Regions from separate parts of the Amycolatopsis sp. w19 genome, predicted to be linked through region 1. Evidence: riboswitches for the same ligand, from Rfam matches in the RefSeq annotation. Region 1 holds a riboswitch; the other holds the start of a gene.
The links. A riboswitch is a leader RNA that binds a small molecule or an ion and turns the genes downstream of it on or off. The one in region 1 is predicted to bind glycine.
Positions count from the first base shown of each region.

Region 2: linked by a shared signal. The riboswitch ahead of gcvP (aminomethyl-transferring glycine dehydrogenase) and the one ahead of gcvP (aminomethyl-transferring glycine dehydrogenase) in region 1 are both predicted to bind glycine.

Region 1 is NZ_JBPQFM010000013.1:93,036-99,311, forward strand. Features, by position in the region: gene ACSMFO_RS24495 (glutamine synthetase family protein) at 1-330, shown strand, start outside; gene ACSMFO_RS24500 (gamma-glutamyl-gamma-aminobutyrate hydrolase family protein) at 311-1,024, shown strand; gene ACSMFO_RS24505 (aldehyde dehydrogenase family protein) at 1,021-2,385, shown strand; gene ACSMFO_RS24510 (3-oxoacyl-ACP reductase) at 2,388-3,155, shown strand; glycine riboswitch at 3,794-3,887, shown strand; gene gcvP (aminomethyl-transferring glycine dehydrogenase) at 4,030-6,276, shown strand, end outside.
Region 2 is NZ_JBPQFM010000001.1:388,938-395,213, forward strand. Features, by position in the region: gene garA (glycogen accumulation regulator GarA) at 1-174, shown strand, start outside; gene ftsR (transcriptional regulator FtsR) at 171-932, shown strand; gene ACSMFO_RS01705 (bifunctional nuclease family protein) at 1,153-1,626, shown strand; gene ACSMFO_RS01710 (TetR/AcrR family transcriptional regulator) at 1,704-2,348, opposite strand; gene ACSMFO_RS01715 (MerR family transcriptional regulator) at 2,616-3,197, shown strand; glycine riboswitch at 3,244-3,345, shown strand; gene gcvP (aminomethyl-transferring glycine dehydrogenase) at 3,517-6,276, shown strand, end outside.

The sequences.
Region 1 (6,276 bases):
GATTCGCTGCGCACGGAGAACCGCGTGCCCGGCGGCGACGTGAACCCGTACCTCGCGGTGGCCGCGCTGATCGCGGCCGGGCTGCACGGTATCGAGAACGAACTGGAGCTGGAGCCGGAGTTCCACGGCAACGCCTACGGTTCCGCCAAGCCGACCGTGCCGACCACGCTGCGGGACGCGGCGGCGCTGCTGGACGGGAGTGAACTCGCGAGGTCCGCGTTCGGGGACGAGGTCGTCGACCACTACCTGAACGCGGCGAAGGTCGAGCTCACCGCGTACGACGCCGCCGTCACCGACTGGGAGAGGATCCGTGGCTTCGAACGCCTCTGAACCCCTGATCGGGCTCACGTCCTATTTGGAACCAGCGAAGTTCCTGGTGTGGGAGACCGAAGCGGCGCTGCTCCACCGGGTCTACGTCGACGGGATCGTCGCGGCGGGCGGGATCCCGGTCCTGCTGCCGCCGGTGAGTGAGGCACACGATCGGCTGATCTCCGCCGTGGACGGTCTCGTGCTGGTCGGCGGCGCGGACGTCGACCCGGAGCGCTACGGCCAGGAACAGCACGCGACGACGTACACGAGGCCGAACCGGGACGCGTTCGAGCTCGGCCTGCTGCGGTCCGCTTTGGACAGTGGGAAACCGGTGCTCGGCGTGTGCCGCGGGCTGCAGGTGCTCAGCGTCGCGCTGGGCGGCACGCTCGTCCAGCATCTGCCGGAGACGGTGGACAATGCGGATCACCAGCCCTCGCCGGGGATCTTCGGCACCACTACGGTGACGCTTGCCGAGGGCAGCCGCGTCGCGTCGATCCTCGGCGCCGAGACCAAGGTGCCGTGTTACCACCATCAGGCGATCGACAAGCTCGGTGACGGGCTGGTCCCGGTCGGCTGGGCCGCCGACGGGACCATCGAGGCGGCCGAACTGCCCGGCGACGGGTTCGTACTCGGCGTCCAATGGCATCCCGAACAGAATCCCGACGACATCAGGCTTTTCGAAGCGCTGGTGAAAGCTGCGAAGGAGCGCGAATGACCACGTTCGAGGTGATCAACCCCGCCACCGAGGAGGTGGTGAGGTCGGTCGAACCGACCTCGGCCGAGGAGACCGACGCGGCCATCGCCCGCGCGCACGCGGCGTTCCCCGCCTGGCGCGCGGTGGCTCCCGGCGACCGGGCGCGGCTGCTGCGCCGGTTCGCCGACGCCGTCGACGCCGACATCGAGCACCTCGCCGCGCTGGAGGTCGCCAACGCCGGCCACACGATCGGCAACGCGCGCTGGGAGGCGGGCAACGTCCGCGACGTGCTGACGTACTACTCGGCCTCGCCCGAACGGCTGAGCGGCAAGCAGATCCCGGTGCCCGGTGGCGTGAACATGACGTTCCACGAGCCGCTGGGCGTGGTCGGGGTGATCGTGCCGTGGAACTTCCCGATGCCCATCGCTGGCTGGGGGTTCGCGCCGGCGCTCGCCGCCGGGAACACCGTCGTGCTCAAACCCGCCGAGCTCACCCCGCTCACCGCGATCCGCCTCGGCGAACTCGCCCGCGAGGCCGGGATCCCCGAAGACGTCTTCCAGGTGCTTCCCGGCAAGGGATCCGTGGTGGGGCAGCGTTTCGTGGACCATCCGGCGGTGCGGAAGGTGGTGTTCACCGGCTCCACCGAGGTCGGCAAGCAGATCATGGCGGGCTGCGCCGCGCAGGTGAAGCGGGTGACCCTGGAACTCGGCGGCAAGAACGCGAACATCGTGTTCGCCGACGCCGACCTGGAGAAGGCCGCGGCCACCGCGCCGTACGGCGTCTTCGACAACGCCGGACAGGACTGCTGCGCTCGGTCGCTGATCCTGGTGCAGTCGAGCGTGTACGAGAAGTTCATGGAGCTGCTGGAACCCGCCGTGAACGGCGTCGTCGTCGGGGATCCGCGGCTGGAGGTCACCGAGATGGGCCCGCTGATCTCGGCGGGGCATCACGCGAAGGTGTCGTCCTATGTGGACGATTCCGCGCCGGTCGCCTTCCGGGGCAACGCGCCCGTCGGCCCCGGGTACTGGTTCGCGCCGACCGTCGTCACCCCGCCGGATCTGCGGCATCCGCTGGCCTCGGACGAGATCTTCGGCCCGGTCGTCGCCGTGGTCCCGTTCGACGGGGAGTCGGACGCGGTGACCATGGCGAACCAGACCGAGTACGGGCTGTCCGGCTCGATCTGGACCCGCGACGTCGGCCGCGCCTTCCGCGTCGCGCGCGGCGTCGAGGCCGGGAACCTGTCGGTCAACTCGCATTCGTCCGTCCGGTACTGGACGCCGTTCGGCGGGTTCAAGCAGTCCGGGCTGGGCCGTGAGCTGGGGCCGGACGCCATCGACGCCTTCACCGAGACCAAGAACGTCTTCATCAGCACGGAGGAATAGGAATGGTTCAGCGTTTCGAAGGCCGCGTCGCCGTCATCACCGGCGGCAGCAGCGGGATCGGCCTCGCCACCGCGCGGCGGCTGGCGAGCGAAGGCGCGAAGGTCGTCATCGGCGATATCTCCGCCGAGGCGGGCAAGGCCGCGGCCGACGAGGTCGGCGGCCTGTTCGTGCAGGCCGACGTCACCGACGCCGAGCAGGTCGAGGCCCTGTTCCAGACCACTGTGGACACCTTCGGCTCGGTCGACGTCGCGTTCAACAACGCCGGTATCTCCCCGCCCGAGGACGACTCGATCCTCACCACGGGCATCGACGCGTGGGAGAAGGTGCAGAAGGTCAACCTGACGTCGGTGTACCTGTGCTGCAAGGCGGTCCTGCCGCATATGCGGCGGCAGGGGAAGGGCTCGATCATCAACACGGCGTCGTTCGTCGCGGTGATGGGCGCGGCGACGTCGCAGATCTCGTACACCGCGTCCAAGGGCGGGGTGCTGGCGATGAGCCGGGAACTGGGTGTGCAATTCGCGCGGGAGAACATCCGGGTGAACGCGCTGTGCCCGGGTCCGGTGAACACGCCGCTGCTCAAGGAACTGTTCGCGAAGGACCCCGAGCGGGCCGCGCGGCGGCTGGTGCACGTGCCGGTCGGGCGGTTCGCCGAGCCGGAGGAGATCGCGGGCGCGGTCGCGTTCCTGGCGAGCGACGACGCCTCGTTCATCACCGCTTCGCAGTTCCTGGTGGACGGCGGCATCTCGGGCGCCTACGTCACGCCGCTCTGACCCCTGCCCGCGTTTAGTCCTCTGAATGCGGTTGGTCTGTCCGTGAAGGCCTCCTTGAGAGACCCAGAGTCCCTCAAGGAGGCCTTCACGGCCTCCGGGCCGGCCGTCGCGCCCCGGGCAGGGAGCCGAAGGACGCTTTCCCCTCATCTCGTGCGGTGAAGGGCCCTTTCACCCCCGGGCTCTGCCGCGCCCCAGCGCATTTGGTCCTCTGAATGCGGTTGAGGTACATGAAGGCCCCCTTCCTTGCGCCTATGTACAGGAAGGGGGCCTTCATGTACTCGGGCCGGCCGTCGCGCCCGGGTAGGGAGCCGAAGGACGCTTTCCCCTCGTCTCATGCGGTGAAGGGCCCTCTCACCCCGGGCCCTGCCGCGCCCCGGCGCATTTAGTCCTCTGATGCGGGCCGTCACACGTCCCGGCGGCTGGGATTACAACCCGCTGACCTGCGCGGACATGTCCCGCATGTGCGCCGAGATGATGATGGAGAACGCGTAACTCGCGTGATCGGGGCTGTAACTCGCGTGCTTGGAGGCGGAACTCGCGTGATCAGAGCCGGAACTCGCAAGTGACGTGGTCGGTGGGAAGTAGACGCGCGCTGAACAGGCCAGGTACGGTGTGCGCACAACTGCAGATCGGGCCGTCGAGCTGGAGCGGGAGAGCCCCCACGAACGTGGTGGGGCACCGAAGGAGCAAACTCCCCGGAATCTCTCAGGTACCCACTACCGCTTCACGCGAGGCCACTCTGGAAAGCAGGCGCGCAAGTGCGCCTCACCCAAGGTGAAAGCCACCCTCATCGGTGGTGAAACTCTCAGGTGCCATGACAGAGGGGGAGTTCCCAGCGCACCGGTCTATCCGGCGCCTGACCCAAGGAGCTCCCTTGACCAGTACGTCCTTCGACGACCGGCACATCGGCCCCTCGGAGTCCGAGCAGGCCAAGATGCTCGCCGAGGTCGGTTACGGCAGTCTCGATGCCCTGGTGCAGGCCGCGGTCCCGTCCGCGATCCGGGTCACCCGTGACCTCGACCTTCCCCCCGCCGCGTCCGAAGAGGACGCCATCGCCGAGCTTCGCGCGCTCGCCGCGCTCAACAAGCCGATGACGCAGATGATCGGCCTCGGCTTCCACGACACGGTCACCCCGGCGGTCATCCGCCGCAACGTGCTGGAGAACCCGGCCTGGTACACGGCCTACACGCCGTATCAGCCGGAGATCTCGCAGGGCCGTCTCGAAGCCCTCCTCAACTTCCAGACCATGGTCTCCGAGCTGGCCGGTCTCGCCACTGCGAACGCCTCCCTGCTCGACGAGTCCACCGCCGTCGCCGAGGCCGTCATGCTGATGCGCCGCGCGTCGAAGGCGAAGTCGAACAAGGTCGTCCTCGACGCCGAGTGCCTGCCGCAGACCATCGCCGTCGTCCGCACCCGCGCCGAGGCCATGGGCGTCGAGGTCGAGGTCCGCGACCTGCTCACCGGCCTGCCGGAGGAGTTCTTCGGCGTCGTCGTCCAGTACCCGGGCGCTTCCGGTGTGCTGCGCGGCGCGGGCTTCTACTCCGCCATCTCCGAGACCGCGAAGGCCGCCGGCGCGCTGTACACCGTCGCCGCCGACCTGCTCGCCCTCACCTTGATCACCGCGCCGGGTGAGTTCGGCGCCGACATCGCCGCCGGTTCCACCCAGCGCTTCGGTGTCCCGCTCGGCTACGGCGGCCCGCACGCCGGGTTCATGGCCGTCCGCGCCGGGCTCGAGCGCTCGCTGCCGGGTCGCCTGGTCGGCGTCTCGGTCGACGCCGACGGCAACCCCGCGTACCGCCTCGCCCTGCAGACCCGCGAGCAGCACATCCGCCGCGAGAAGGCCACCTCCAACATCTGTACCGCGCAGGTCCTGCCCGCCGTGCTCGCCGCGATGTACGCGGTCTACCACGGTCCGGACGGCCTCAAGCGCATCGCGACCCGCGTCCACGAACGCGCCGCCGGACTGGCCGCCGCGCTGCGCGAGGGTGGCGTCGAGGTCGTCCACGAGGGCTTCTTCGACACCGTCCTCGCCCGCATGCCCGGTCAGGCCGAAGCGGTCGTCGCGGTCGCGCGCGAGAACGGGATCAACCTCGGCCCGGTCGACGCCGACCACGTCCGCATCGCCGTCGACGAGGTCACCACGCCCGCGATCATCGCCAAGGTGCTCAACGCTTTCGGCGTCGACACCCCCGCGGCCGACGCCCAGGCCCTGCCCGCGGGCCTCGGCCGCCAGAGCGAGTACCTCACCCACGAGGTCTTCCACTCGCACCGCTCCGAGACCGCGATGCTGCGCTACCTGCGGAGCCTTTCGGACCTCGACTACGCGCTCGACCGCGGCATGATCCCGCTCGGCTCCTGCACGATGAAGCTCAACGCCACCACGGAGATGGAGCCGATCAGCTGGCGCGAGTTCGCGGGCATCCACCCGTTCGCCCCCGCCGACCAGGCCGAGGGTTACCACACCCTGGTCGAGCAGCTGTCGGGCTGGCTGGCCGAGGTCACCGGCTACGACAAGGTGTCGCTGCAGCCGAACGCGGGCAGCCAGGGCGAGCTCGCCGGTCTGCTCGCGATCCGCGCGTACCACCACGCCAACGGCCAGACCGAACGCGAGGTCTGCCTGATCCCGTCGTCCGCGCACGGCACGAACGCCGCCTCCGCGGTGATGGCCGGGATGCGCGTCGTCGTGGTCAAGTGCACCGACGAGGGCAACGTCGACCTCGAAGACCTGCGGGCCAAGGTCGAGGCCAACCGCGACACGCTGGCCGCGATCATGGTCACGTACCCGTCCACGCACGGCGTGTACGAGAACGGCATCGACGAGCTGGCCAAGATCGTCCACGACGCGGGCGGCCAGGTCTACGTCGACGGCGCGAACCTCAACGCGCTGCTCGGGCTCGCGAAGCCGGGTGAGTTCGGCGGCGACGTCTCGCACCTGAACCTGCACAAGACCTTCTGCATCCCGCACGGCGGCGGCGGCCCCGGCGTCGGCCCGGTCGCGGTGCGCGCGCACCTCGCGCCGTACCTGCCGAACCACCCGCTGCTGGAGAAGGCCGGCCCCGAAACCGGTGTCGGCCCGATCAGCGCCGCCCCGTATGGCTCGGCGTCGATCCTGCCGATCTCG
Region 2 (6,276 bases), on a different contig from region 1:
CGCCGTGAGGGCGGCGAGTTCGTCGTCATCGACGTCGGCAGCCTCAACGGCACCTACGTCAACCGCGAGCCGGTCGACCAGGCCGTCCTCGCCGGTGGCGACGAGGTGCAGATCGGCAAGTTCCGCCTGGTCTTCCTGACCGGCCCGGGTTCCGGGGGCCAGGGGGCACGGTGACGGCGGCCGGGCGGCCTGATCGGGATGCGTCGCAGCGCGATGGGTTGAGCATCGGGGCCGTGCTGGCACAGCTGCGCGGCGACTTCCCCGATGTCACCATCTCCAAGATCCGGTTCCTCGAGGCGGAGGGTCTGGTCCAGCCGGGCCGGACCCCGTCGGGGTACCGGCAGTTCGCTCCGGCGGACGTGGAGCGGTTGCGGTTCGTCCTGTCCGCCCAGCGGGATCACTACCTTCCGCTGAAGGTCATCAAGGAACAACTGGACGCGGCGGATCGGGGCGCCGTGCCGGAAGCGGCGATGCCGAGGCTGCCGCGGAAACTCGTTTCGCTCGACGCCCCCGGGGAGAACGGCGGACTGCCGTCCCCCGGGGACTTCGAGACCGATCGCGAGATCAGGCTGACCGAGGAAGATCTGCTCCGCCAGGCCGGCATCGACGCCGCCACCCTGGCTGAGCTGCGGCAATACGGTCTGGTGCGCCCAGGCGCGGCGGGGTTCTTCGACCCCGACGCGGTCCTCGTGGCGAAGACCGTGAAAGCGATGACCGAATTCGGTATAGAGCCGAGACATCTGCGTGCCTTCCGGGCCGCGGCCGACCGCGAGGTCGGCCTGCTGGAGCAGATCGTGACCCCGGTGTATCGGCATCGTGACGAGGACGCCCAGGCGAGGGGCGACGAAGTCGTCCGGGAGCTCGCCGCCTTGACCGTGGCGTTGCACACGCTCTTGGTGAAGGCCGGAATACGGGCTGTCACGGGCGGTTGAACGGTTCCAGGGGACCGGGAGCCGCTGTACGGCCACTTGTCAATGCCTGAATGTTCGGCACCCTATGCCGTACCGTGAGAGTCGGGTTTGCCACGGGCGAACCGAGAATGTCGGAGACAGCGAGCACAGCGCTCGGAAGACGGGTAGCGTCGGGACTACCGTCGCTTGGTCGTCGAGACAAGCGTTGCAGCCCGTGCGCACGAGAGGGAGGCGAAGCCCGATGAGCGAGATGCGCGTCGTCGGCGTGCGGGTGGAGCTACCCGCGAATCAGCCGATCTTGTTGCTGCGGGAAACCGAAGGCGAGCGTTACCTGCCGATCTGGATCGGCTCGGTGGAGGCCACCGCCATCGCCTTGGAGCAGCAGGGAGTCCGCCCGGCCCGTCCACTGACCCATGACCTGCTCAAGGAGGTCATCGGCGCGCTGGGCCGTGAGCTGGAACAGGTCGTCATCACCGACCTGAAGGAAGGCACGTTCTTCGCGGAACTGGTCTTCGACGGGGACATCCGGGTTTCGGCGCGGCCGAGCGATTCGGTGGCGCTGGCGCTGCGGGTGGGGGTGCCCATCCACGCCGTCGACGCGGTGCTGGAGGAAGCTGGCCTCATCATCCCCGACGAGCAGGAGGACGAGGTCGAGAAGTTCCGCGAGTTCCTCGACTCGGTCTCGCCGGAGGACTTCCGCGGCGCGGACACCTGATCCCGAGAACTCGAAGAAGGGGCGGCGCCCGTTGGTGCCGCCCCTTCTTCGTATGCGTTTAGTCATCTGAATGCGGGTCAGGCCGCGGTCGCCTTGAGGAACAGGTCGGCCAGCTCCCGGCCGTACCGCTCCAGGTCCAGCTTCGGATCCGCCGCGAACTTCGCCGCGACGCCGTCGATGGCCTGAGCGATCGACAGCGCCATCACGTCCGCCGCGAAGTCGCCGAAAGCGCCTTCCTGCTGGCCCTGGCGCAGCTGACGTTCGAGCCGCCCGGTCCGGAACTCCTCGACGAGCGGCGCCGACATGAACCAGCCCTCGGCGTCCGAGCCGCTCGAAGCCATCTCGACCATGACCCGCACCAGTTCCGGGTACGAGCCGAGGAAGGCGATCTCCGCCTCGATGTAGCCGCGCAGCAGCCCGGCACGGTCGGTCCTGCCCTCGATGCGCTCCTCGAGGAACTTGTCCTTCATCCCGGTCGCGGTGGTGACCACCGCCTGCATCAGGCCGGCCTTGTTGGTGAAGTGGTAGGAGATGATCCGGGTGCTGGACAGCCCGGCCCGCTCCTTGATCTTCGCGAACGACGTCTTGTGGTAGCCGAAGTCGGCGATCGTCGCGATCGCGGCCCCGACGATCTGGGCCCGCCGGGCCGCCTCGGTGACCGACAGCCCCAGTTCCGCCTGAACCTCTTGCAGGGCGCTTTGAGTGGAGGGATTTACTTGCATGAGTAAAAATTAACACGGCTGGGTAAAACCGGCAACCCTGCGGCCGAACGGGGGACTGTCCTCGACAAGCCTCAAGAAGAGCTTGAGGCCGACCGCGCGTCGCGTTGACCGGTTTGCCGGACGCGCTTACCGTCAATGAAGGTGAATCGCCAAGGTGTGATTCGGATGTCTGGGGCATTCGTCTTGACGAGGAACTCCGGTGCGGACTCCCGTGGGTCCGCGCGGCTTTGTTCGCCGGCCGCCAGGTCGGGCGAGGGGAGGCATGGCGTGGTCGAGGCTGGTAGCCCTCAAGAGCCGCTCGTTCCGGTCGCTGACGGCGAGCAGGGCGAGCTGTTCCCCGACTCTTCCCTCCCGGACGAACTCGTCGGCTACCGCGGCCCGGCCGCCTGCCAGATCGCCGGGATCACCTACCGGCAGCTCGACTACTGGGCCCGCACGAAGCTGGTCGCGCCGAGCATCCGCACGGCGCATGGTTCCGGTTCGCAGCGGCTCTACTCGTTCAAGGACATCCTCGTCCTGAAGGTGGTCAAGCGGCTGCTGGACACCGGCGTCTCCCTGCAGAACATCCGCGTCGCCGTCGACCACCTGCGCCTGCGCGGCGTCCGTGACCTCGCCAAGGTCACCCTGTTCTCGGACGGCACCACCGTCTACGAGTGCACCTCGCCCGAAGAGATCGTCGATTTACTCCAGGGCGGGCAGGGTGTCTTCGGCATCGCGGTCAGTGGCGCGATGCAGGAGATCAGCGGCACCATCCACGAGTTCCCGGCCGAACGGGCCGACGGCGGCGTGATCGAAACGGTCACGCCGGACGAGCTCACGCAGCGCCGCAACGCCCGTCGCACCGGCTGATCATGAGGCCGCGCGAGCGGCAGGGTAGGCTCACTTCCGCGGTCGACGAATCCGCGCGGGAGAGACCGAGTCGATAACCGTTGAGCTCGGCGCCGAAGGAGCAAGTCCTCCCCGGAACCTCTCAGGCACCCTGGACCGCGCGGAAGAGACGCCTCTGGAAAGTGGTTCGCCAGGTCACAGCCTGGCGGCCCCGCCGACGGTGCAAGCCTGGCTCAACACTCGGGCGAAACTCTCAGGCGCCCCCTCGGGGGTACGGACAGAGTGGGGAGGGCCAGGACAATCCGTCCCGGCCCCACCCCCGCGTCTTGGGAGGTCCCCGATGGAGCCTGTTTCACTGGCCGCTCTCGAATCCGGAACCCTCTTCGCGGACCGGCACATCGGTCCCGGCGCGGAAGAGCTCGCGCGCATCCTCGACGTCGTCGGCGTCGCCTCCCTCGAAGAGCTCGCCGAGCGGGCCGTCCCCGCGTCGCTGCGGGAGTCCGCGACACCGCCGGATCTGCCGCCGCCCGCCACCGAGACCGGCGCGCTCGCCGAACTCCGCGTACTGGCCGGGCGCAACCGGCCGATGGTCCAGATGATCGGCCTCGGCTACCACGACACCGTGACCCCGCCGGTGATCCGCCGCAACGTGCTGGAGAGCCCGGCCTGGTACACCGCGTACACGCCGTATCAGCCGGAGATCTCGCAAGGCCGCCTCGAAGCGCTGCTCAACTTCCAGACCATGGTCGCCGACCTGACCGGGCTGCCGATCGCGAACGCGTCCATGCTGGACGAGGCGACCGCCGCGGCCGAGGCGATGACGCTGGTCCGCCGGGCGGGCAAGGCGAAATCGAGCCGGTTCGTGGTCGACGAGGACACCCTTCCGCAGACGATCGAGGTGCTGCGCACCCGTGCCGAACCGCTCGGCATCGACCTGGTGACCGCGGACCTGTCCCAGGGCATCACCGGGCTCGGGCTCGGCGGCGACTTCTTCGGCGTGCTGCTGTCGTATCCGGGCGCGTCGGGGGTCGTCCGCGAATGGGATCACACCATCGCCGAGGTCAAGGCGCTCGGCGCCGCCGTGGTGATGGCCGCGGATCCGCTCGCGCTGACCCTGCTGCGGTCGCCCGGTGAACTCGGTGCCGACGTCGCGATCGGGTCGACGCAGCGGTTCGGGGTCCCGATGGGCTTCGGCGGACCGCACGCGGCGTACCTCGCCGTCCGGCAGGGGCTCGAACGGCAGCTGCCCGGACGGCTGGTCGGGGTGTCGAAGGACGCCGACGGCGCCCCCGCGTACCGGCTCGCGCTGCAGACCCGTGAACAGCACATCCGCAGGGAAAAGGCGACGAGCAACATCTGCACCGCCCAGGTGCTGCTGGCGGTCATCGCGTCGATGTACGCCGTGTACCACGGTCCCGAAGGGCTGCGCGCGATCGCGAACCGCGCACACCGGATGGCCACGGTACTCGCGGCGGGCCTCGCCGAAAGCGGTGTCGACGTCGTGCACTGCGAATTCTTCGACACCGTCACGGTTTCGGTCCCGGGCCGCGCGGCGGGGATCGTCGGCACGGCGCGGGAACTCGGGGTCAACCTGAGGCTCGTGGACTCCGACCACGTCGCCGTCGCCTGCGACGAGACGACCACCCGTGAGCATCTTTCCTTGGTGTGGAAGGCGTTCGGGGTCGCGGTGTCCGATGTGGACTCGCTCGACGCGGACACCGCGGACGGCTTCCCGCCGGATCTGCGCCGCACCAGCGACTACCTGACCCATCCGGTCTTCCACGCGCACCGCTCGGAAACGGCGCTGCTCCGGTACCTGAGGTCGTTGTCCGACAAGGACGTCGCGCTCGACCGGAGCATGATCCCGCTGGGCTCCTGCACGATGAAGCTCAACGCCACGGCCGAGATGGAGCCGATCACCTGGCCCGAGTTCGCCGGTCTGCATCCGTTCGCACCCGCCGAGGACGCGGCCGGTCTGCTCACCGTCGTGAAGGATCTGGAGCGCTGGCTCGCCGGGATCACCGGCTACGACGCGGTCTCCCTGCAGCCGAACGCCGGAAGCCAGGGCGAGTTCGCCGGACTGCTGGCCATCCGCGCGTACCACCGCGAACGCGGGAACTCCGCACGTGACGTCTGCCTGATCCCGTCCAGCGCGCACGGGACGAACGCCGCCAGCGCCGTGATGGCCGGAATGCGGGTGGTCGTCGTGAAATGCGACGACGAGGGCAACATCGACCTCGGCCATCTCAAGTCCACTGTGGACGAGCACGCGGACGACCTCGCCGCGATCATGATCACCTATCCCTCCACGCACGGCGTGTACGAGGACACCGTCCGCGAGGTCTGCGCGCTGGTGCACGACGCGGGCGGCCAGGTGTACGTCGACGGCGCGAACCTGAACGCGCTGATCGGGGTGGCGCAGTACGGCAGGTTCGGCGCGGACGTCTCGCATCTCAATCTGCACAAGACCTTCTGCATCCCGCACGGTGGCGGCGGGCCGGGGATCGGGCCGATCGGCGTCCGCGCGCATCTGGCGCCGTACCTGCCGAACCACCCGCTGCAGCCGGACGCGGGCCCGTCCACCGGAGTGGGGCCGATCAGCGCCGCGCCATGGGGGAGCGCGTCGATCCTTCCGATCTCCTGGGCCTACGTCCGGATGATGGGTGCTGAAGGCTTGAAGCGGGCGACGCTGACCGCGGTCGCGAACGCCAACTACGTCGCCAAACGTCTCGCCGCGCACTACCCGGTGCTGTACTCCGGGCACGACGGCCTGGTCGCGCACGAATGCATCCTCGATCTCCGCGCGCTCACCAAACGGACCGGCGTCACCGTCGACGACGTCGCCAAGCGGCTGGCCGACTACGGGCTCCACGCGCCGACGATGTCCTTCCCGGTGGCGGGAACGCTCATGGTCGAGCCCACCGAGAGCGAGGATCTCGGTGAACTCGACCGGTTCTGCGACGCGATGATCGCGATCCGCGGCGAGATCGAGAAGGTCGCCGCGGGGGAGTGGCCGGTGGAGGGAAGCCCGCTGCGGAACGCGCCGCATACCGCGCGCTGTCTCGCGGGCGAGTGGGATCGCCCGTACAGCAGGGAGATC